2 regions of the Psychrobacillus sp. FSL W7-1457 genome follow, and region 1 is predicted to be linked to the other one. Evidence: a T-box and tRNA genes for the amino acid it is inferred to sense, from the RefSeq annotation. Region 1 holds a T-box; the other holds one or more tRNA genes.
The links. The T-box of region 1 lies ahead of alaS (alanine--tRNA ligase). A T-box ahead of a tRNA ligase gene usually reads a tRNA of that ligase, here a tRNA-Ala.
Positions count from the first base shown of each region.

Region 2: it encodes a tRNA-Ala, which carries the amino acid that the T-box ahead of alaS (alanine--tRNA ligase) is inferred to sense. The anticodon was not compared.

Region 1 is NZ_CP151993.1:2,320,442-2,330,875, forward strand. Features, by position in the region: gene NSQ95_RS11330 (IreB family regulatory phosphoprotein) at 1-30, opposite strand, end outside; gene alaS (alanine--tRNA ligase) at 107-2,740, opposite strand; T-box leader at 2,826-3,041, opposite strand; gene NSQ95_RS11340 (ATP-dependent RecD-like DNA helicase) at 3,080-5,524, opposite strand; gene NSQ95_RS11345 (tetratricopeptide repeat protein) at 5,545-6,201, opposite strand; gene mnmA (tRNA 2-thiouridine(34) synthase MnmA) at 6,216-7,331, opposite strand; gene NSQ95_RS11355 (cysteine desulfurase family protein) at 7,350-8,483, opposite strand; gene NSQ95_RS11360 (Rrf2 family transcriptional regulator) at 8,501-8,923, opposite strand; gene NSQ95_RS11365 (replication-associated recombination protein A) at 9,374-10,434, shown strand, end outside.
Region 2 is NZ_CP151993.1:2,693,561-2,703,994, reverse strand. Features, by position in the region: rRNA gene NSQ95_RS13240 (16S ribosomal RNA) at 1-205, shown strand, start outside; rRNA gene NSQ95_RS13235 (23S ribosomal RNA) at 411-3,339, shown strand; rRNA gene rrf (5S ribosomal RNA) at 3,461-3,576, shown strand; tRNA gene NSQ95_RS13225 (tRNA-Val) at 3,600-3,675, shown strand; tRNA gene NSQ95_RS13220 (tRNA-Thr) at 3,689-3,764, shown strand; tRNA gene NSQ95_RS13215 (tRNA-Lys) at 3,771-3,843, shown strand; tRNA gene NSQ95_RS13210 (tRNA-Leu) at 3,866-3,950, shown strand; tRNA gene NSQ95_RS13205 (tRNA-Gly) at 3,968-4,042, shown strand; tRNA gene NSQ95_RS13200 (tRNA-Leu) at 4,057-4,145, shown strand; tRNA gene NSQ95_RS13195 (tRNA-Arg) at 4,162-4,238, shown strand; tRNA gene NSQ95_RS13190 (tRNA-Pro) at 4,248-4,324, shown strand; tRNA gene NSQ95_RS13185 (tRNA-Ala) at 4,342-4,417, shown strand; tRNA gene NSQ95_RS13180 (tRNA-Met) at 4,445-4,518, shown strand; tRNA gene NSQ95_RS13175 (tRNA-Ile) at 4,525-4,601, shown strand; tRNA gene NSQ95_RS13170 (tRNA-Ser) at 4,614-4,706, shown strand; tRNA gene NSQ95_RS13165 (tRNA-Met) at 4,811-4,887, shown strand; tRNA gene NSQ95_RS13160 (tRNA-Asp) at 4,891-4,966, shown strand; tRNA gene NSQ95_RS13155 (tRNA-Phe) at 5,110-5,185, shown strand; tRNA gene NSQ95_RS13150 (tRNA-Gly) at 5,194-5,267, shown strand; tRNA gene NSQ95_RS13145 (tRNA-Ile) at 5,274-5,350, shown strand; tRNA gene NSQ95_RS13140 (tRNA-Asn) at 5,355-5,429, shown strand; tRNA gene NSQ95_RS13135 (tRNA-Ser) at 5,437-5,527, shown strand; tRNA gene NSQ95_RS13130 (tRNA-Glu) at 5,535-5,606, shown strand; gene NSQ95_RS13125 (1,4-dihydroxy-2-naphthoate polyprenyltransferase) at 6,121-7,032, opposite strand; gene NSQ95_RS13120 (isochorismate synthase) at 7,185-8,546, shown strand; gene menD (2-succinyl-5-enolpyruvyl-6-hydroxy-3-cyclohexene-1-carboxylic-acid synthase) at 8,539-10,251, shown strand; gene menH (2-succinyl-6-hydroxy-2,4-cyclohexadiene-1-carboxylate synthase) at 10,239-10,434, shown strand, end outside.

The sequences.
Region 1 (10,434 bases):
GAATTTCATTGTTTTATCAAATGAACTCATGATCAGCACCTCGCTTTCAAATTGGTAATAATGTTTGCTTAGTTATTTGTTAAGTATACCCTATTTTTGAAATAGTTTAAACTGATTTGATATATTCGTAAACGGAGTTAAGTGCAAGCTCCAGCTTACTTGCGTCTTTAGCCCCAGCCATGGCAAAGTCCGGACGACCCCCACCTTTACCTCCACATTGTTCAGCGACTAGTTTGACAATATTTCCAGCATGGTAGTTCCCACCTACTAAATCCTTAGTCACTCCAGCAGAAATCATTACTTTTTCCTCATCTACTGCACCTAAAACTATGACAGCATTATCCATTTTTTGTTTTAAATCATCCATCATTTGTCTTAGCTGATTATTATCCTTAGCATCTACTTTAACAGAGAGCACAGTAATGTCATTAATAGTTTGAGCTGATGATAAAACGGAAGATGCCTGACTATTAGCGATTTTAGCAGATAAGGATTCATTTTCTCTTTGAATGTTTTTCAATTCACTTAACAATTGAGAAACCTTCATAACTAAATCCTTTGGTTGAGCTTTTACTAGTGAAGCAGCTTCCGTAAGAAGCATTTCTTCCTCTTTAATAACCTCAAACGCACCTTTTCCAGTAACTGCTTCGATACGACGTGTTCCTGCACCGATACCGCCTTCAGAAAGGATTTTAAAGTAACCTATCTCAGAGGTGTTTTTCACATGCACTCCACCGCAAAGCTCTAATGAATAAGCTCCCATTTGAACTACTCTCACAATATCTCCATATTTTTCTCCGAAAAGAGCCATGGCACCCATATTTTTTGCCTCTTCAATATTGTGATATCCAGTTACTACCGGGATATTATCCCACACCTTTTCATTAACTATACGCTCGATTGTTTCTAACTCTTCTTTCGTTACTTGCCCAAAATGAGAAAAGTCAAAGCGTAAACGATCTGGTCCAACATATGAGCCAGCTTGGTTTACATGTGTTCCTAGAACGTCTTTTAAAGCTTGATGTAGGATATGTGTTGCTGAGTGATTCTTTATAGTATGCCCTCTTAATGTTTGATCTACTGTAGCTACTATGTCAGCCCCAGCCGTCATTTCTCCAGACTCAATAATAACAGTGTGTAGATTTTGACCATTTGGAGCTTTTTGAACATCCTTTACAAAACCACGGAAATTATCATTTTCAATTGTTCCATGATCTGCTATTTGACCCCCACTTTCCGCATAGAAAGGTGTCTGGGTTAAAATAATTTTCACTTCATCGCCTTCTTGTGCAGAATTAACTAATTCTTGCCCAAGTACAATAGAGGTAACCTTTGTAGTGACACTTAACGTATCGTAGCCAACAAACTCACTTTCATCTTGTAAGTTACTAAAAACAGCAGATTGCACCTGCATAGAATCTACATTCTGACGAGCAGCACGTGCTCTAGAACGTTGAGCTTCCATTTCAGCTTTAAAGCCCTCATGATCAACTGTCATATTTGCTTCTTCTGCATATTCCTCTGTTAACTCAATCGGGAAACCGTATGTGTCATAAAGTGTAAAAGTAGTTGTTCCAGGTATAAATGATTCACCTTTTGAACGCTGCTCCTCAATTACTTTTTCTAAAATGCTAAGCCCGTCATGTAGTGTTTCATGGAATCTTTCTTCCTCTGTTTTAATAACACGCATGATGAAGTCTTTTTTCTCTGTAACTTCTGGATAGAAATCCTTCATGATTTCCCCTACTACAGGTACAAGCTCAAATAAAAATGGCTGATCGATACCTAGTTGTTTTGCAAAACGGACAGCTCTACGAAGAAGTCTTCTCAGTACGTAGCCACGTCCTTCATTGGAAGGTAAAGCACCATCTCCAATAGCAAAAGCAACGGTACGAATATGGTCAGCAATTACTTTGAAAGCTACGTCATTTTCCTTGTTTTGGCGATACTTCTTACCAGCAATTGTTTCAGTTTGCTCGATAATTGGCATGAAGAGGTCTGTATCAAAGTTAGTTGGAACATTTTGTACAACACTAGCCATACGCTCCAAGCCCATTCCAGTATCGATGTTTTGCTTTGGTAATGGTGTATATGTGTGATCTGGATTATGGTTAAACTCAGAGAAAACTAAGTTCCAGATTTCTAAATATCGATCATTTTCTCCACCTGGATAAAGTTCTGGATCATTTACATCATTACCATAGGTTTCACCACGGTCATAGAAAATTTCTGAGTTAGGTCCACTCGGTCCTTCTCCAATATCCCAGAAGTTTCCTTCTAAACGAATAATACGCTCTTCTGGAATACCAATTTCATCCTTCCAAATAACATATGCCTCTTCATCTTCTGGATGAATAGTAATAGATAGCTTTTCAGGTTCAAAGCCCATCCACTTTTCATCAGTCAAAAACTCCCAAGCCCAATGAATTGCCTCTTTTTTAAAATATTCACCGATTGAGAAGTTACCTAGCATTTCAAAGAACGTATGATGTCTAGCTGTCTTTCCTACATTTTCAATATCATTTGTACGAATAGATTTTTGTGCATTTGTGATTCTTGGATTTTCTGGAATTACACGTCCATCAAAATATTTTTTTAACGTAGCAACTCCACTATTGATCCAAAGAAGTGAAGCGTCATTAATCGGTACAAGTGGCGCCGATGGTTCCTGTGAGTGACCTTTTTCTATAAAAAAGTCTAAATACATTTGTCTAATTTGTGCACCAGTTAAATGTTTCATTTTTTCTTTCCTCCTAATAAAATTATTCCTCTTTAACAAAAGATTTGACGCTATGCAAAATAAAATAAAAAAAGCCTTCATCCCAAAAAGGGACGAAAGCTATTATTTCGCGGTACCACCCTAGTTACATAATAGAATACAACCTATTATGTCTCTTAAGAATCCTTAACGCAGATTTACGGCAGGTATTAGCTGCACTCAGGAGTAGCTTTCCTAATTGTTATACGCTGGGGATTCTTTCAGCCAAAGGAACCCTTCTCTCTTCAGGTAACAACAGTACTTTCTCCGTCATCATGTTTTTATATGCAATTTTGATTATAATTAACAATTTGTACTATGTCAATCTGTATCTAAGAACTCATATGGGGTAATCCCCTTCATGCCTATAAGAGGATCGATTAAATGATAATTATCTGCTGACAAATATGTTGAGTCCACTTCATCAGCCTCAACAGACAATGTCTCTTCAGTACGACCTTTTTCTGCAGATACAGATGATGTAGATTTTGTCTCTATTTCTTCTTTTTCTTCATCTGATAAACGTTCTTTCAATGTAGTTAAACGCTGCAAGTCATCTGTTCGTTCAACGCCAAATTTAAATACCTCTGGATCTCCACAAAGAATTAAGAAATTTTTAGCGCGAGTAATTCCAGTGTAAAGCAAGTTACGTCTAAGCATTTTCATATAGCTTCTAGTAACAGGCATAATGACTGTTTGGAACTCACTCCCCTGTGATTTATGAACGGAGCAACAATACGCTAGAGTAATTTGATTTAAGTCATTCTTTTCATACGTAACTTCATTGCCATCAAAAGAGACAACAAGCATCTCTTTCTTCTCAACCGTTTCATTGGCTCTAAAAATAGCAACAACTTCCCCCATATCACCATTAAAAACGTTACTTTCCGGTTGATTTACTAGCTGGAGTACTTTATCGCCTATTCGATAAATTGTATCTCCAAAGGTCATTTCCTTACGTGTTCCATCGGTATTCGGATTGACCATCTCTTGAATCATTTTATTTAACGCATCTATTCCAGCAGGCCCTCTATACATAGGAGCTAGCACTTGGATCTCTCGAATGGATTGACCTTTAGACAATGCCGCCTTTAACACTTGTTCTACTACTTTAGGGATTTGTTCAGTAGTTGCCTTGATAAAGGATCGATCTTTTGTTTTAGCGGTAAGTGTAGCAGGTACACTTCCTTGTTTCATTTCATGTGCTAATTCTATAATGGAGGATCCCTCTGATTGTCGATAAATATCCACCAGTTCGACTGTTGGAATTCTTTTAGATGCCAGTAAGTCCTTTAATACCTGACCTGGACCAACAGGTGGGAGCTGGTCTTGGTCACCAACAAAAATAACCTGAGCATCCTTAGGGATAGCTTTTAAAAGCTGATGACCTAGCCAAGTATCTAGCATAGAGGTCTCATCAATAATAACTAGTCTTCCTTCAATTTCTTTACCTTCTGTATCGGTGTCCTCTTGGCCATTAAAACCAAGTAATCTATGAATGGTCATTGCAGGCAGCTCTGTAGATTCACTTAAGCGCTTAGCTGCTCTACCAGTAGGTGCAGCAAGAACAATTGGAAAAGGCTTTTGCTCCTTTGCCCATTCCTTGGGATCTAAGGACAGCCCGTGCAATTCAGAGTATAGTTCTACAATCCCTCGTACAACGGTTGTTTTTCCCGTACCAGGTCCACCCGTTAATAACGTAATATTCGAATTAAGAGCTGTTTCAATAGCCTTGATTTGTGTATTGGCATATTTAACACCAAGACGTTTCTCTAAAGGACCTAAATGCTTCTTAATTTCTTTTAAAGGAAATTGGTGAATATCTTTATCCATTAGTAAAGTTTCTACCTTGGAGCTGATGCCAACCTCTGAAAAATAGAGAGATGGAATATAAAATTTATTTACCTCTCCAACAATCCTGCTTTCCTCAGCTAGCTCTATACAACATTGTGTTATTGACTCATAAGAGATTTCCTCTCTTTGTGCATTTTCAAGCATTCTTTTAACGTCTTCTAAGAGCTGCTCAGCATATTGAAAGACATGGCCCTCACTAAGCGAAGAAGTTTGAAGTAAATGGTATATCGCTGCTTTTATACGGTCTGGATGGTTTCCTTTTATCCCGAGCTTGTAACCTAACTCGTCAGCACGTACAAAACCAACCCCCTCAACATCTTCTATTAAACGATATGGGTTTTCCGTTAACTTAGCAATTGTTTCTTCTCTATAGGCCTGATAGATTTTCATTGCAACTTGGGGACCAAAACCCCACTCATTTAGCTGAATCATAACCTTTTCTAGTCCTAAATTTTGTTCTAATGTGGCTCTAATAGTTTGTTTCTTATCTTCACCTAGCTTTGGAATAATATCTAGAGACGCTGGATCATCTAAAATTCGATTAATCGCATTTTCTCCTAGTTTCTTAACAATTAGCTCCGCGGTCTTCCTACCTATCCCAGGAAACATATCACTAGATAGATAATGAACAATCCCTGTCTCTGTTGCCGGGACCTCCTTTTGGAACGTTTCGACTTGAAACTGTATACCATACTTTGGATGATTTTTTATAACACCTGTAAATTTATACGCTTCTTCTAAAACTAACTGGGGGAAATAACCTGTAACAATTATTTCTTTATCTGTGTATGTAGTATTAGTGGATTTTATCTTTAGTTTAATAATGGAGAAAAGATTTTGCGGATTATGAAAGATAGAGACGATTGGTCGACCTGATATAAATTGTTTTTCGTTATTTATTTCATTTGTCATTTCAATCGTCTCCTAACTTCCTAATTGCGTAGTGAAATCATATCGTATACATATCTAGCTTGATCATAGTTTGGTTGTATTGTAAAAGCTGCTTTTAGATGTTTAAGAGCGCTTTCTGTGTCAGATGTAGACACTGCATATAAAACTCCCATGTTGTAATGGGCATCTGCGTTTTCTGGGTCTAGCTCTAGTATTTCTTTAAAAATTGGTTCTGCTATATCGAACATTTCAAGGCTTGCCAGAGCGATACCATATGTTAGTTTAATCTGAATATCTTGTGTCTCGTCTAATTCGTAAGCTCTTTGAAGATATGGAAGTGCAAGCTTCGTTTGATCAACCTTTTGAAAGCTTTTTCCTAGCATGAAATAAGCATCTGGACCTTCAATACCTTTTGCAATTGCTTTTTCATAAAGCTTCGCAGCTTCTTCAAAACGCTCCGTATTATAATACAAATTAGCTAGGCTATAAAAGGCTGTCGCAGCTTCGTCTAATGTGATTGCCTTTTGAAAAAAGCGTTCAGCACGTTCATTTTCATTCATAGAAGCTAGTAGGTTTCCAAAGTTTATAAAACCAATTGATTCTTCTGGATTTTCTTCAATTGCTTTGTTAAACAATTCTGCTGCTTTTTCATAATTTTCTTCTTGTATTGCTTGTATCCCTAGTTCATTGTAATTCAAATCCAATACCTCCATTAACCAACGTAATCCAATTTAAGTCCATCTTTAAAAACCTCGTCTATCGTCGCTCCACCAAGACACTCATCTCCTTGATAGAAAACAACTGCTTGTCCTGGAGTGATCGCACGAACTGGCTGATCAAATACTACACGAACACGATTTTCAGACAGTAGCTCTACGTGAACTCCGACATCTTCCTGACGATAGCGGAATTTAGCCGTACATGTAAAGGAAGATGGTTTGTCTAGCGTAGTTGTAAATGATAAGTCAGTAGCTGTAAGACTCGTAGAGAACAAGGCGTCATTATTAATATTCTGACCGACTAATAAAACATTTCTTGCTAGGTCTTTTCCGATAACAAACCAAGGGTCTCCAGCTCCACCAATACCTAAACCATGGCGTTGACCAATTGTGTAATACATTAAGCCATCATGTTTACCCATTACTTGACCGTCCATTGTTTCCATAGTACCTTGCTTAGCTGGTAAGTACTGACTTAAAAATTCTTTAAAGTTTCTTTCACCTATAAAGCAAATACCAGTAGAGTCTTTCTTAGTTGCAGTTGCTAAACCTTGTTCTAATGCTATCTCACGGACTTTTTTCTTCTCTAAATGACCGATTGGAAACATGACCTTCTCTAATTGCTCTTGGTTAAGTTGATTTAAGAAATAGGTTTGGTCTTTGTTGTTGTCCTTACCACGCAGCATTCTCGTTTGGCCTTCTTTAACTTCTACTTGTGCATAATGTCCTGTTGCAAGATAATCAGCTCCAAGTGCCAATGCATACTCTAAAAATGCTTTAAATTTAATTTCCTTGTTACACATCACATCAGGGTTTGGCGTTCTTCCCGCCTTATATTCTTCTAAAAAGTAAGAAAATACTTTATCCCAATACTGTTTTTCAAAGTTTACAGCATAATAAGGGATACCAATTTGATTACAAACCTTTATAACATCTTCGTAATCCTCTGTTGCTGTACATACACCATTTTCATCGGTGTCATCCCAGTTTTTCATAAATATACCGATTACATCGTAACCTTGCTCTTTTAGCAGATAGGCCGCTACGGAGGAATCAACTCCTCCAGACATACCTACTACTACTCTTGTATCTTCTTTTTTCTTCATCATTTAACTCACTCTTTTCAGTTATCCAAGAATAATTTTACTTATTTTATTGGCCGCTTCTATTGCTTCTTCTTTTGTATTGTTTAATCCAAAACTGAATCGCACTGAATTTCTCAGCTCAGGTGTTTTTTCACCATACATCGCTACTAGGACGTGCGAAGGGTCAATGGAGCCAGCGGTACAAGCAGAACCACTTGACGCATCAATCCCAGCTAAATCTAACTGTACGAGAAAAGTCTCAACATCTGTTTTGGGGATACTTACATTTACTACATGAGGTAGTAAATTTTCTAGTGATCCATTTATTTTAAACTCTACTCCATTTGTTTGTAATTGCTCAACAAATGTATCTCTTAACGTTCGATAATGCTCGTTGCTTTTTTCAATGTTTTGCTGCTTAATTTCCACTGCTTTTGCAAAGGCAACAATTGCCGGAACATTTTCTGTACCTGCACGTTTTTTGCGCTCCTGCTGACCACCATACAATAATGGTTTAAGGTAAATATCCTTATTTTGATATAGAAAACCGATCCCTTTTGGTCCGTTAATTTTATGGCTGGAGACACTGAGCAAATCGATATAGGTCTCTTTTACATCAATTGAAACACTTCCGTATGCTTGTACTGCATCTGTATGGAAATATGCTTGATGATCCTTTAATATGCTGCCAATTTCTTTTATAGGTTGAATCGTTCCTACCTCGTTATTGGCAAACATAATGGAAACTAAAATAGTATCTTGTCTTAAAGCTTTTTTCAAGTCATCTATACTGATTAAACCTGTTCGATCAACCGGTAAGTAGGTTATTTCAAAGCCTTCTTTTTCAAGCTGCTGACATGCATGCAAGATTGCATGATGCTCAATCTGTGTCGTAATAATATGTTTACCTAAAGCTTTACGGGCATAGGCAGTGCCGAATAATGCGTAGTTGTCTGCTTCTGTCCCACCACTTGTTATAGTTATTTCAATTTCTTGTGCTCCAATAGATTGAGCTAATATTCTTCGAGCATCATCTAATTTTTTTCGAGCAATTCTTCCTGTTTGATGGATACTTGATGCATTGCCATAAACATTATTTATCTCTTCTACTAAAGTATGGACAACTTGCTCTGCCATAGGTGTTGTTGCAGCATGATCTAAATATATTCTATTCATAGTGAACTCTTAACTCCTTATATATAAAACATGTACCCTTCCAAATCAGGGTTTTCTTCTGTGTATTTGGACAAATCTTCAATCGTTGTCGTATCAAGCACATTTTTAACTGCATCACGAATTCTTAACCAAAGCTCGCGCTGTGCTGCTGCTTCCTCATCTATACCTTCTACAATTTGAATTGGACCCTCTAATACACGAATAACGTCGCCAGCAGTTATCTCGTTTGGCGCTTTAGACAGCATATAACCACCATATGCTCCTCTAACGCTTTTTACTAAGCCAGCATTACGTAGGGGTGATACAATTTGTTCTAAGTAAGCTTCAGATAAGGAGTGCTCCGTAGCAATTTGTCGTAAAGCATGTGGACCTTCCCCATACTGTTTCCCTAAAGCTACCATGATGGTAAGTCCATACCGACCCTTTGTTGAAAATTTCAACATTTTCACCTCATTTTAATTTAACAAATTACTTATTTGATCATTCTTAAGTATAATTTTTGCGTTTAATGTTATATTCATCAGGGTATAAAAAATTCTTTCCCTAGTATAGCATAACTCATAGGGCTAACGACTTCAAAATGACTTTTAGTCCCATCTTCTATATAATAAAGGAACAAATGTACGTTTTAAAGTACAAAAAATCATTTGTTTCTTAAATGTCTAAGTTAAAATAATAAAAATGCAACTAGCTGAAGCTTTTAATTTACTGAAATAGCCAAATATATTCTAAAGTCAATTACAATACTTTGTTTTATCACCGTTCGGAGGGATTTATCACCGTTCAGCAGGGTTTATCACCGTTCGCGCAGTTTTATCACCGCTTAGGCTTAGCCTGAGCCACAAATAAAAATAATCTTGATAAATACATAGAAAAAGGAGAGATTCGTTTTGCAAAATGAACCGTTAGCCTATCGAATGAGACCACAAACAATAGATGAAATTGCAGGACAGCAACATGTAATTGGTAAAAATACAGCTCTATATAAAATGATTATCAATGGACATGTTCCCTCCATGCTCCTGTACGGAGATCCAGGTGTAGGCAAAACCTCTTTGGCTTTTGCCATAGCTGGAACAACCAAGCTCCCTTTTGTAGCCTTAAATGCAACTAAAGCTGGTAAGAAAGACGTGGAGGATGTTGTTGCAGACGCAAGAATCAGTGGAAAGATTATATTATTCTTAGACGAAATTCACCGATTCAACAAACTACAGCAAGATACTCTTTTGCCACACGTTGAAAATGGTTCTATCATTCTGATCGGTGCTACAACGGAAAATCCTTTCCATGACGTCAATCCAGCGATCCGCTCCCGTTGTAGAGAGATTAAACAGTTGAAGCGGCTTACTACGGAGGATGTAGACGTTCTTCTAAAAAGAGCTTTAGAGGATAGCGTTAAAGGTCTCGGTAAAACCCCTATAAAAATTACAGAAGAACAACTATTAAAGATTGCAGATGCCTCGAATGGTGATGCTCGTAAAGCTTTGACTCTATTAGAATCAACTATTTTTGCAAGCTTTGAAGAAGATGGTATTACCGTAGTAGAAGATTCTACGCTGGATAGCCTTATTGATCGAGTAGGTGTATTTGGAGATAAAAAGGGCTCTCACTTTTATAACTTATTATCAGCCCTTCAAAAATCAGTGAGAGGTAGTGATACGGACGCAGCTTTATATTATCTTGCACACCTTTTAGAAAATGGGGATTTGGTAGCTGTCAGTAGAAGACTTTTGGTGATGAGCTATGAGGATATTGGACTTGCCAATCCTGCAGTAGGACCACAAGTATTAGCCGCAATTCAATCAGCAGAAAGACTAGGGCTTCCGGAAGCACGTATTCCACTGGCAAATGCAGTAGTTCTAATGTGCTTATCCGAGAAATCCAACTCTGCGTATGTAGCACTCGACAAGGCGATCAGCAGTATCCATGCGGGTAAAACCGGGGATATTCC
Region 2 (10,434 bases), 370 kb from region 1:
ATCGCTAGTAATCGTGGATCAGCATGCCACGGTGAATACGTTCCCGGGCCTTGTACACACCGCCCGTCACACCACGAGAGTTTGTAACACCCGAAGTCGGTGGGGTAACCCTTTTGGGAGCCAGCCGCCGAAGGTGGGACAGATGATTGGGGTGAAGTCGTAACAAGGTAGCCGTATCGGAAGGTGCGGCTGGATCACCTCCTTTCTAAGGATATATTCGGAATACAGATTTTTATCTGTATCTTAACGTTTTGCAGTTCAGTTTTGAATGTTCATTCTATATGAGCATTTAAAGCTTTTTAACTTGTTCTTTGAAAACTGGATAAAACGACATCAAAAAAAGAAACAAACGCAAGATATTCAAATTGTGATCACTTACGTGATTGCAAGTGTAGTACTTTTAACTTTTAGGTTAAGTTAATAAGGGCGCACGGTGGATGCCTTGGCACTAGGAGTCGATGAAGGACGGCACTAACACCGATATGCTTCGGGGAGCTGTAAGTGAGCTTCGATCCGAAGATTTCCGAATGGGGAAACCCACTGCCCGTAATGGGGCAGTACATTTGCGTGAATACATAGCGCATCTGAGACACACCCAGGGAACTGAAACATCTAAGTACCTGGAGGAAGAGAAAGAAAATTCGATTCCCTGAGTAGCGGCGAGCGAAACGGGAAGAGCCCAAACCAAGAGGCTTGCCTCTTGGGGTTGTAGGACACTCTATACGGAGTTACAAAAGAATGAGCTAGACGAAGCGACCTGGAAAGGTCCGCAGGATAGGGTAAAAGCCCCGTAGTCAAAAGTTCATTCCCTCCAGAGTGTATCCTGAGTACGGCGGAACACGTGAAATTCCGTCGGAATCCGGGAGGACCATCTCCCAAGGCTAAATACTACCTAGTGACCGATAGTGAACCAGTACCGTGAGGGAAAGGTGAAAAGCACCCCGGAAGGGGAGTGAAATAGACCCTGAAACCGTGTGCCTACAAATAGTCAAAGCCCGTTAACGGGTGATGGCGTGCCTTTTGTAGAATGAACCGGCGAGTTACGATTACATGCGAGGTTAAGTTGAGAAGACGGAGCCGCAGCGAAAGCGAGTCTGAATAGGGCGAATGAGTATGTGGTCGTAGACCCGAAACCAGGTGATCTACCCATGTCCAGGATGAAGGTGAGGTAACACTTACTGGAGGTCCGAACCCACGCACGTTGAAAAGTGCGGGGATGAGGTGTGGGTAGCGGAGAAATTCCAATCGAACCTGGAGATAGCTGGTTCTCTCCGAAATAGCTTTAGGGCTAGCCTCAAACGTTAGAATCTTGGAGGTAGAGCACTGTTTGGACTAGGGGCCCATCCCGGGTTACCGAATTCAGACAAACTCCGAATGCCAATGATTTATGTTTGGGAGTCAGACTGCGAGTGATAAGATCCGTAGTCAAGAGGGAAACAGCCCAGACCACCAGCTAAGGTCCCAAAGTATTTGTTAAGTGGAAAAGGATGTGGCGTTGCTTAGACAACCAGGATGTTGGCTTAGAAGCAGCCATCATTTAAAGAGTGCGTAATAGCTCACTGGTCGAGTGACGCTGCGCCGAAAATGTATCGGGGCTAAACAAATCACCGAAGCTGTGGATTGATACCTTTGGTATCAGTGGTAGGAGAGCGTTCTAAGGGCGTTGAAGTCAGACCGGAAGGACTGGTGGAGCGCTTAGAAGTGAGAATGCCGGTATGAGTAGCGAAAGATGGGTGAGAATCCCATCCACCGTATGACTAAGGTTTCCTGAGGAAGGCTCGTCCGCTCAGGGTTAGTCGGGACCTAAGTCGAGGCCGATAGGCGTAGACGATGGACAACAGGTTGATATTCCTGTACCACCACCCCACCGTTTGAGTGATGGGGGGACGCAGTAGGATAGGGTAAGCGTGCTGTTGGTTATGCACGTCCAAGCAGTGAGGTGTGAGTGTAGGCAAATCCGCACTCTGTAACATTGAGCTGTGATGGCAAGGACGTATGTCCGGAGTTCCTGATTTCACACTGCCAAGAAAAGCCTCTAACGAGGTGGGAGGTGCCCGTACCGCAAACCGACACAGGTAGTCGAGGAGAGAATCCTAAGGTGAGCGAGAGAACTCTCGTTAAGGAACTCGGCAAAATGACCCCGTAACTTCGGGAGAAGGGGTGCTCTTTTGGGTGAATAGCCTAGAAGAGCCGCAGTGAATAGGCCCAGGCGACTGTTTAGCAAAAACACAGGTCTCTGCAAAACCGTAAGGTGAAGTATAGGGGCTGACGCCTGCCCGGTGCTGGAAGGTTAAGAGGAGTGCTTAGCGCAAGCGAAGGTGCGAATTGAAGCCCCAGTAAACGGCGGCCGTAACTATAACGGTCCTAAGGTAGCGAAATTCCTTGTCGGGTAAGTTCCGACCCGCACGAAAGGCGTAACGATCTGGGCACTGTCTCAACGAGAGACTCGGTGAAATTATAGTACCTGTGAAGATGCAGGTTACCCGCGACAGGACGGAAAGACCCCGTGGAGCTTTACTGTAGCTTGATATTGAATTTTGGTGCAACTTGTACAGGATAGGTAGGAGCCTTAGAGCCCGGAGCGCCAGCTTCGGAGGAGGCGTCGGTGGGATACTACCCTGGTTGTATTGAAATTCTAACCCATACCCGTAACCCGGGTAGGAGACAGTGTCAGGCGGGCAGTTTGACTGGGGCGGTCGCCTCCTAAAGTGTAACGGAGGCGCCCAAAGGTTCCCTCAGAATGGTTGGAAATCATTCGAAGAGTGTAAAGGCAGAAGGGAGCTTGACTGCGAGACCTACAAGTCGAGCAGGGTCGAAAGACGGGCTTAGTGATCCGGTGGTTCCGCATGGAAGGGCCATCGCTCAACGGATAAAAGCTACCCCGGGGATAACAGGCTTATCTCCCCCAAGAGTCCACATCGACGGGGAGGTTTGGCACCTCGATGTCGGCTCATCGCATCCTGGGGCTGTAGTCGGTCCCAAGGGTTGGGCTGTTCGCCCATTAAAGCGGTACGCGAGCTGGGTTCAGAACGTCGTGAGACAGTTCGGTCCCTATCCGTCGTGGGCGTAGGAAATTTGAGAGGAGCTGTCCTTAGTACGAGAGGACCGGGATGGACACACCGCTGGTGTACCAGTTGTTCTGCCAAGGGCATCGCTGGGTAGCTATGTGTGGACGGGATAAGTGCTGAAAGCATCTAAGCACGAAGCCCCCCTCAAGATGAGATTTCCCATTACGCAAGTAAGTAAGATCCCTCAAAGACGATGAGGTAGATAGGTTCGGGGTGGAAGCGTGGCGACACGTGCAGCTGACGAATACTAATCGATCGAGGACTTAACCAAATTGTTTGTTTCTAAGATGTCAGTTTATTCAGTTTTGAAAGAATAAATTTTTATTAAATTAATGCTTGTAATAATCTACATAGTTGATATAATAGAACTTGTCTTTCAATAATTATTCAAGTCTAGTGATGATGGCGAAGAGGTCACACCCGTTCCCATACCGAACACGGAAGTTAAGCTCTTCAGCGCCGATGGTAGTTGGGGGTCTCCCCCTGCAAGAGTAGGACGTCGCTGGGCTTGCAATAAAAAAATATTACCCAGGAGGATTAGCTCAGCTGGGAGAGCATCTGCCTTACAAGCAGAGGGTCGGCGGTTCGAGCCCGTCATCCTCCACCATAATTTTACTCCTGCCGGAGTAGCTCAACTGGTAGAGCAACTGACTTGTAATCAGTAGGTTGAGGGTTCAAGTCCTTTCTCCGGCACCATTTTCCGAGCCATTAGCTCAGTTGGTAGAGCATCTGACTTTTAATCAGAGGGTCGAAGGTTCGAGTCCTTCATGGCTCATTCACTTTTGTGAAATAAATATGCGGGTGTGGCGGAACTGGCAGACGCACTAGACTTAGGATCTAGCGCCGCAAGGCGTGGGGGTTCGACTCCCTTCACCCGCACCATTTAATTTAATAACCGAGCGGAAGTAGTTCAGTGGTAGAACACCACCTTGCCAAGGTGGGGGTCGCGAGTTCGAACCTCGTCTTCCGCTCCAAAGATTCACTAAGTGCCGGGGTGGCGGAACTGGCAGACGCACAGGACTTAAAATCCTGCGGTAGGTGACTACCGTACCGGTTCGATTCCGGTCCTCGGCACCACTTTTAAGTAACATTAGCGCCCGTAGCTCAATTGGATAGAGCGTCTGACTACGGATCAGAAGGTTGTGGGTTCGACTCCTGCCGGGCGCGCCAATATATATACGGGAAGTAGCTCAGCTTGGTAGAGCACTTGGTTTGGGACCAAGGGGTCGCAGGTTCGAATCCTGTCTTCCCGACCAGTTATTAATAAAAATTTGGGGCCTTAGCTCAGCTGGGAGAGCGCCTGCCTTGCACGCAGGAGGTCAGCGGTTCGATCCCGCTAGGCTCCACCAAATATAAAATTTTCTTTTAAAGTTCCTGGCGGCGTAGCTCAGCTGGCTAGAGCATTCGGTTCATACCCGAAAGGTCGTGGGTTCGACTCCCTCTGCCGCCATCTTAAGGACCTTTAGCTCAGTTGGTTAGAGCAGACGGCTCATAACCGTCCGGTCGCAGGTTCGAGTCCTGCAAGGTCCACCAACATAATTTTTCGGAGGAATACCCAAGTCTGGCTGAAGGGATCGGTCTTGAAAACCGACAGGCGGGTCATACCGCGCGGGGGTTCGAATCCCTCTTCCTCCTCCATCTTATTGTTAGTGGGAAATTATACATAACATCTATGCAAGTAAGCTTGGAAACGGAAAAGTTATTAAATACATAGTTGATTTAAATTTCAACGATTTTATTGTCGCGGGGTGGAGCAGTTCGGTAGCTCGTCGGGCTCATAACCCGAAGGTCACAGGTTCAAATCCTGTCCCCGCAACCAAATGGTCCCGTGGTGTAGCGGTTAACATGCCTGCCTGTCACGCAGGAGATCGCCGGTTCGATCCCGGTCGGGACCGCCATTTATTATTCAATATGTTAGAGATTTAGGATAAGCAAGCAAATCGAGGAAGCAATCGAACGAAAGAAGAAGCGTACTAAAGTACGTGACTGAATGAGTGAGTGAAGCTGACAAAGAGTTGTGCCGCTTAGCGTAAATCGAAGAGGCTCAGTAGCTCAGTCGGTAGAGCAAAGGACTGAAAATCCTTGTGTCGGCGGTTCGATTCCGTCCTGAGCCACCATTTATCACGCGGGTGTAGTTTAGTGGTAAAACCTCAGCCTTCCAAGCTGATGATGAGAGTTCGATTCTCTTCACCCGCTCCAATTAATGGGCCTATAGCTCAGCTGGTTAGAGCGCACGCCTGATAAGCGTGAGGTCGATGGTTCGAGTCCATTTAGGCCCACCATTATTCCGAAGTAGCTCAGTGGTAGAGCAATCGGCTGTTAACCGATTGGTCGTAGGTTCGAGTCCTACCTTCGGAGCCATATATATGGGGAAGTACTCAAGTGGCTGAAGAGGCGCCCCTGCTAAGGGTGTAGGTCGGGCAACCGGCGCGAGGGTTCAAATCCCTCCTTCTCCGCCATATATAAGGCCCCTTGGTCAAGCGGTTAAGACACCGCCCTTTCACGGCGGTAACACGGGTTCGAATCCCGTAGGGGTCATAACTTTAAAAAGACAATCACTTCGGTGGTTGTCTTTTTTATTTTATCTTTATGATATGTAAGGATCGTTATAACACTGCAGGTCCTTAAGGGAAGAGGTATTAAGAAAAGTAATGTATTTATTGTAGTAAATCTATACTGCACTTAATTATAATAACTTCCCTGTCATGTTTGTGAAATTCCTTTCAAATATTGTTAGCAGAACGATTACATTAAAGTGATCGAGTAGGTTCTACATTATAGCATTTGGAGCGTTATCTTCTTGTGAAGAGATTTACTCCTAAAAGTTCTTCCACCGACCGATTATCAGGTAAAACCGACCGATTGTTGAAGGGAACCAACCGATTATTATGCCTAACCGACCGATTATTGAACAAAACCGTCCGATTCTAAAGAAACTACTCAAAATCTATTATTTGGTTAGATTTTTCTTTCTTCGTTTACACTTCTCCAACCTCTAATTTAAACTTCACAAATAAAAAAGCCAGGAAGCGTTTAACTTCCTGACTGATCATCATATTAAAAATCCTATTAACAAGCCAATACCTAAAAGAAATACGAAAATGGTATTGGTAAGTGCGGTGTTTTTCATTGCTAATCCAACTTCAAGGTGATTCTCTTTAGATTTAAATAGCTTTATAGCATCTAGTGGTTTCTTAGCACTTAGGAAGACTAGTAAAGCCCAAGGTGTAATAATTTGTAGAATTACTAGTAAGATGATCCATACATAAGAAACGATAAAAAATAAGGCTAACACATTAATAGCATTGTCTCTACCTATTAAGATAGCCATTGTTTTCCTACCGCCTTTTGTATCCTCTACAATATCTCGAATATTATTAGAAAGCATAATAGCAGCGACAAGCAGAGTGCTAGGGATAGATAGGAACAAGGCAAAGTTTGGTATAGAACCTACCTGAATGTATGTAGCAATTAAAACAATAAACATTCCCATAACCACGCCACTGAATAGTTCTCCAAACGGTGTATAAGCTATTGGGTAAGGTCCACCGGTATATAAGTATCCAATGAGCATACAAACGGCACCAATGATCAATAAAAGCCAAGATGATTGGGAACAAATATAAATACCTAACAGAGCGGCTAGGACGTATAGTACTAAGGCTAGTTGAAGCACTGTCTTTGGTTTGACACCATTGCGGACTATTGCGCCACCAATGCCGATAGATTCTTCACTATCTAGACCTCTTTCAAAGTCGTAGTACTCATTAAACATATTCGTAGCAGCTTGTATAAACAAGCACGCAATGAGCATTGCTAAGAATAAAGGCCAATCAATATTTACGTAATAAAGGGCAATCATTGTACCTAAAAATACAGGGGCAAACGATGCAGTTAACGTGTGTGGTCTTGTTAACTTCCACCATATACGCCAGCCTTTATCAGCTTGTAGTTCTTGTGACATATAAATTTCTCTCCTTTTAAAGAATCAACTTCAATTTTAGCATACATTTGTAGCTAAATGTGTGCCGAAACGCGGAGAAAGTTGTATGATAAAGGGTAGAGTAATAAAACATGAACTTAAACTAGCAGGTAATTTATACGGAGGTCATATATATGCCGAACACCACCGGGCAAAATAAATCAACATTACGTTTTTATACAGAAACAATAGAAGTATCTAGAATGTCTGCTCATGCTTTTTTTGAGGCAGGAGAGGATTACTATAAAGGGAAACGATTCTTTTGGCAAAACAAAGAGAAAACGTTCACATTGGTTGGACTTGGACATGCCTATGTTCTGTCTAATGATTTAGAGAAAAATAGATACACCGATATAGCTCAAAAATGGGACGACCTTTGTGCATGCTCATTAATAGAGAAAGCAGATGTGTCTCCAATTCTATTTGGTGGATTCTCTTTCGATCCTTCAAATAATATATCATCGGAATGGAATAGCTTCCCGTCTAGTTTTTTTGCTGTGGCTACATTTCAATTAGTCATACAGGACGACCAGGCTTTTGTAAGTATTCATCATATTACAGAGGAAGAGGACAGCTCTGCAGCTTTTGAGCGTTTACGTATAGAAAGAGATACATTAATTCATACAGCTCAAGTGAAAGAACTAAAGGTCCATAAAAAGCCACATCTTCTTCAACGAGAAGATAGATTAAAGGAAGAATACTTATCAGCGGTTGAAACTGTAACGGAAAGAATTCGTAATAAGGAAGTAAACAAGGTAGTCATTGGGCGCTCCCTAAAGTTAACCTTTGATGATATCTTTTCACCATCTACAGCAATTTACAATGCATCGATGGAGCAACCTGAAAGTTATTTATTTGGTCTTGAGAAAGAAGACAAGACTTTCTTTGGGGCGACTCCAGAGAGATTAGTAAAACTGGAAAATGGCAAGGTTGAATCTGCTGGTTTGGCTGGATCCGTTCGAAGAGGAAAAGACCAAGTGGAAGATAAGAAGCTTGGAGATGCGCTATTATCGGATAATAAAAACTTAATGGAACATGAATATGTTGTTCAGATGATTAGAAAAGTATTTGAGCAATATTGTGAGCAGGTTAAGATTCCAGCTAGACCAAAGCTTATGAAAATAAGAGATATTCAGCACTTGTTTACACCTATAGAGGGAAAAATTAAAGGAAGCTCTTCTCTTTTCGAGTTTGTAGAAGCTATGCATCCGACACCAGCACTTGGTGGTGAACCTCGACAAGAGGCCATTGAGATTATTAGAGAATCTGAACAAATGAACCGTGGTTACTATGCCGCTCCAATCGGCTGGGTGAATGCCGAGGGAGATGGAGAGTTTGCGGTAGGTATTCGTTCCGCTCTCATAGAAAACCAATACGCTTATTTATATGCTGGAGGCGGATTAGTTTCCGAGTCCACCTCTTTAGAAGAGTTTGAAGAAACAAGAGTCAAATTCCGACCAATGCTTCGAACTTTGGGAGGAAATATGAATGACTAACGCGAGCTTTCTAACATCTTATGTCAATCAATTTGTAGAAACTATTAAACAAGCGGGCATAGAGGATATCGTGCTATGCCCAGGATCTAGATCCACTCCTTTAGCATATGGGTTTGCAAAAACGACAGGCTTTAACTTATATAGACAAATTGATGAGCGTTCTGCAGGATATTTTGCTTTAGGAATTGCCAAAGCGAAAAAGAACCCTGTTGTTCTATTGTGTACTTCTGGTACTGCTGCTGCGAATTTCTTTCCGGCGATAGTGGAAGCATATTATGCAAGAATACCATTACTTATTGTGACAGCGGATCGCCCACATGAACTTAGAGAGGTAGGTGCTCCTCAAGCGATAGACCAAATACATCTATTTGGTAAGCATGTAAAATGGTCGGTTGATTTTCCCTTACCTGAGGAAAGAGAAGAAAGCCTCGCGTTTATAGAGAGACATATTCATCGTGCAGTTTCTTCTACTAGGAATGCACCGATGGGACCAGTTCATATCAACGTGCCGTTTCGTGAGCCACTATTGTTAGAAATGGATCGGCCTGCTTCCGTGCCTCAAATGCAGCAAACAGAATTAGGGATGCTTGTGCCAAGTAAAGAATGCATCCATTGGTATACTCAGTTAATAACAGACACAGAGAAGGGACTTATTATTGCAGGGGATTCCTTAAACTCAACAGTAGGTTTCTGGGAGTTTGTGAAAGCTATACAATGGCCAGTACTAGCGGATCCATTGTCCACGCTTCGAAGTAATGTACCTAAGGATTGTATGCATTTATGTATAGACCAATATGACGCTATTTTAAAAAGTGAAGTGTTTATGCAATCAGCTATCCCTAATGCTGTCATTCGTTTTGGAGCTCAGCCGGTTTCTAAGCCTCTTATGAAGTTTTTAGAGGCAAACCCTCCTAAAACCTTTATAGCTGTAGATGAAAGCCCATTATTTAGAGACTCTCTTCATGTCGTAACCCATCACTTACAAGTAGATCCGTCATCTCTTTGGTTGCAGGTAGGAGAAAAACAACCATCTAGCTATCTAGAAAATTGGTCTAAGGCCAATGATATAGCAACGAATCATATTCAGACGTATATTTCAGAGCAAACAGACGAGGGTGCCTTAGCAGGAACATTATTTGAGGTGCTTCCAGACAAAACGGATTTAATAGCTAGTAGCAGCATGCCTATACGTGATGTAGATACCTTTTTCAATAAAACCGCTAAGGATATCCATGTATATGCCAATAGAGGAACAAACGGAATTGATGGAGTCGTGTCTACTGCTTTAGGAATTCAAGTAGCAACTAAAAGACCTGGCTATCTATTAATCGGGGATTTGGCATTTCTCCATGATGTAAATGGATTAATAGTCACTCGTTTTAGCGAAACAGATTTAACCATTGTTATTATGAATAATGATGGAGGGGGCATATTCTCTTACTTGCCACAATCTACGGAAACTAATTACTTTGAGCATTTGTTCGGGACACCTACAGGGCTTGAATTTTCAGCTATTGCTACTATGTACGATGCTCAATATGATGTAGTACATACTAAGGAAGATTTTCAAGCTGTCTTAAGTAAGGATAAAACGAAGAATATTCGTATGATTGAAGTTCGTACAGATCGACAGAACAATACAGAAACTCATCGAAAGCTTTGGGCAGCAATCACTAAGGAGCTGGATGTCACTTGGAAAGCTTAATAACCGTTAGGTCCATTCAAATGAAAGTTAATAGGTACAATACAGGTGCCGAGAAGAAGGCAGTCTTTCTGCATGGATTTACTGGATCTAGTAGGACATGGGAGGAAGTTATTGCTTCTCTAGATCCTTCTATTGAGCTGCTAACCATTGATTTAATTGGCCACGGGGAAAGTGACAAGCCTG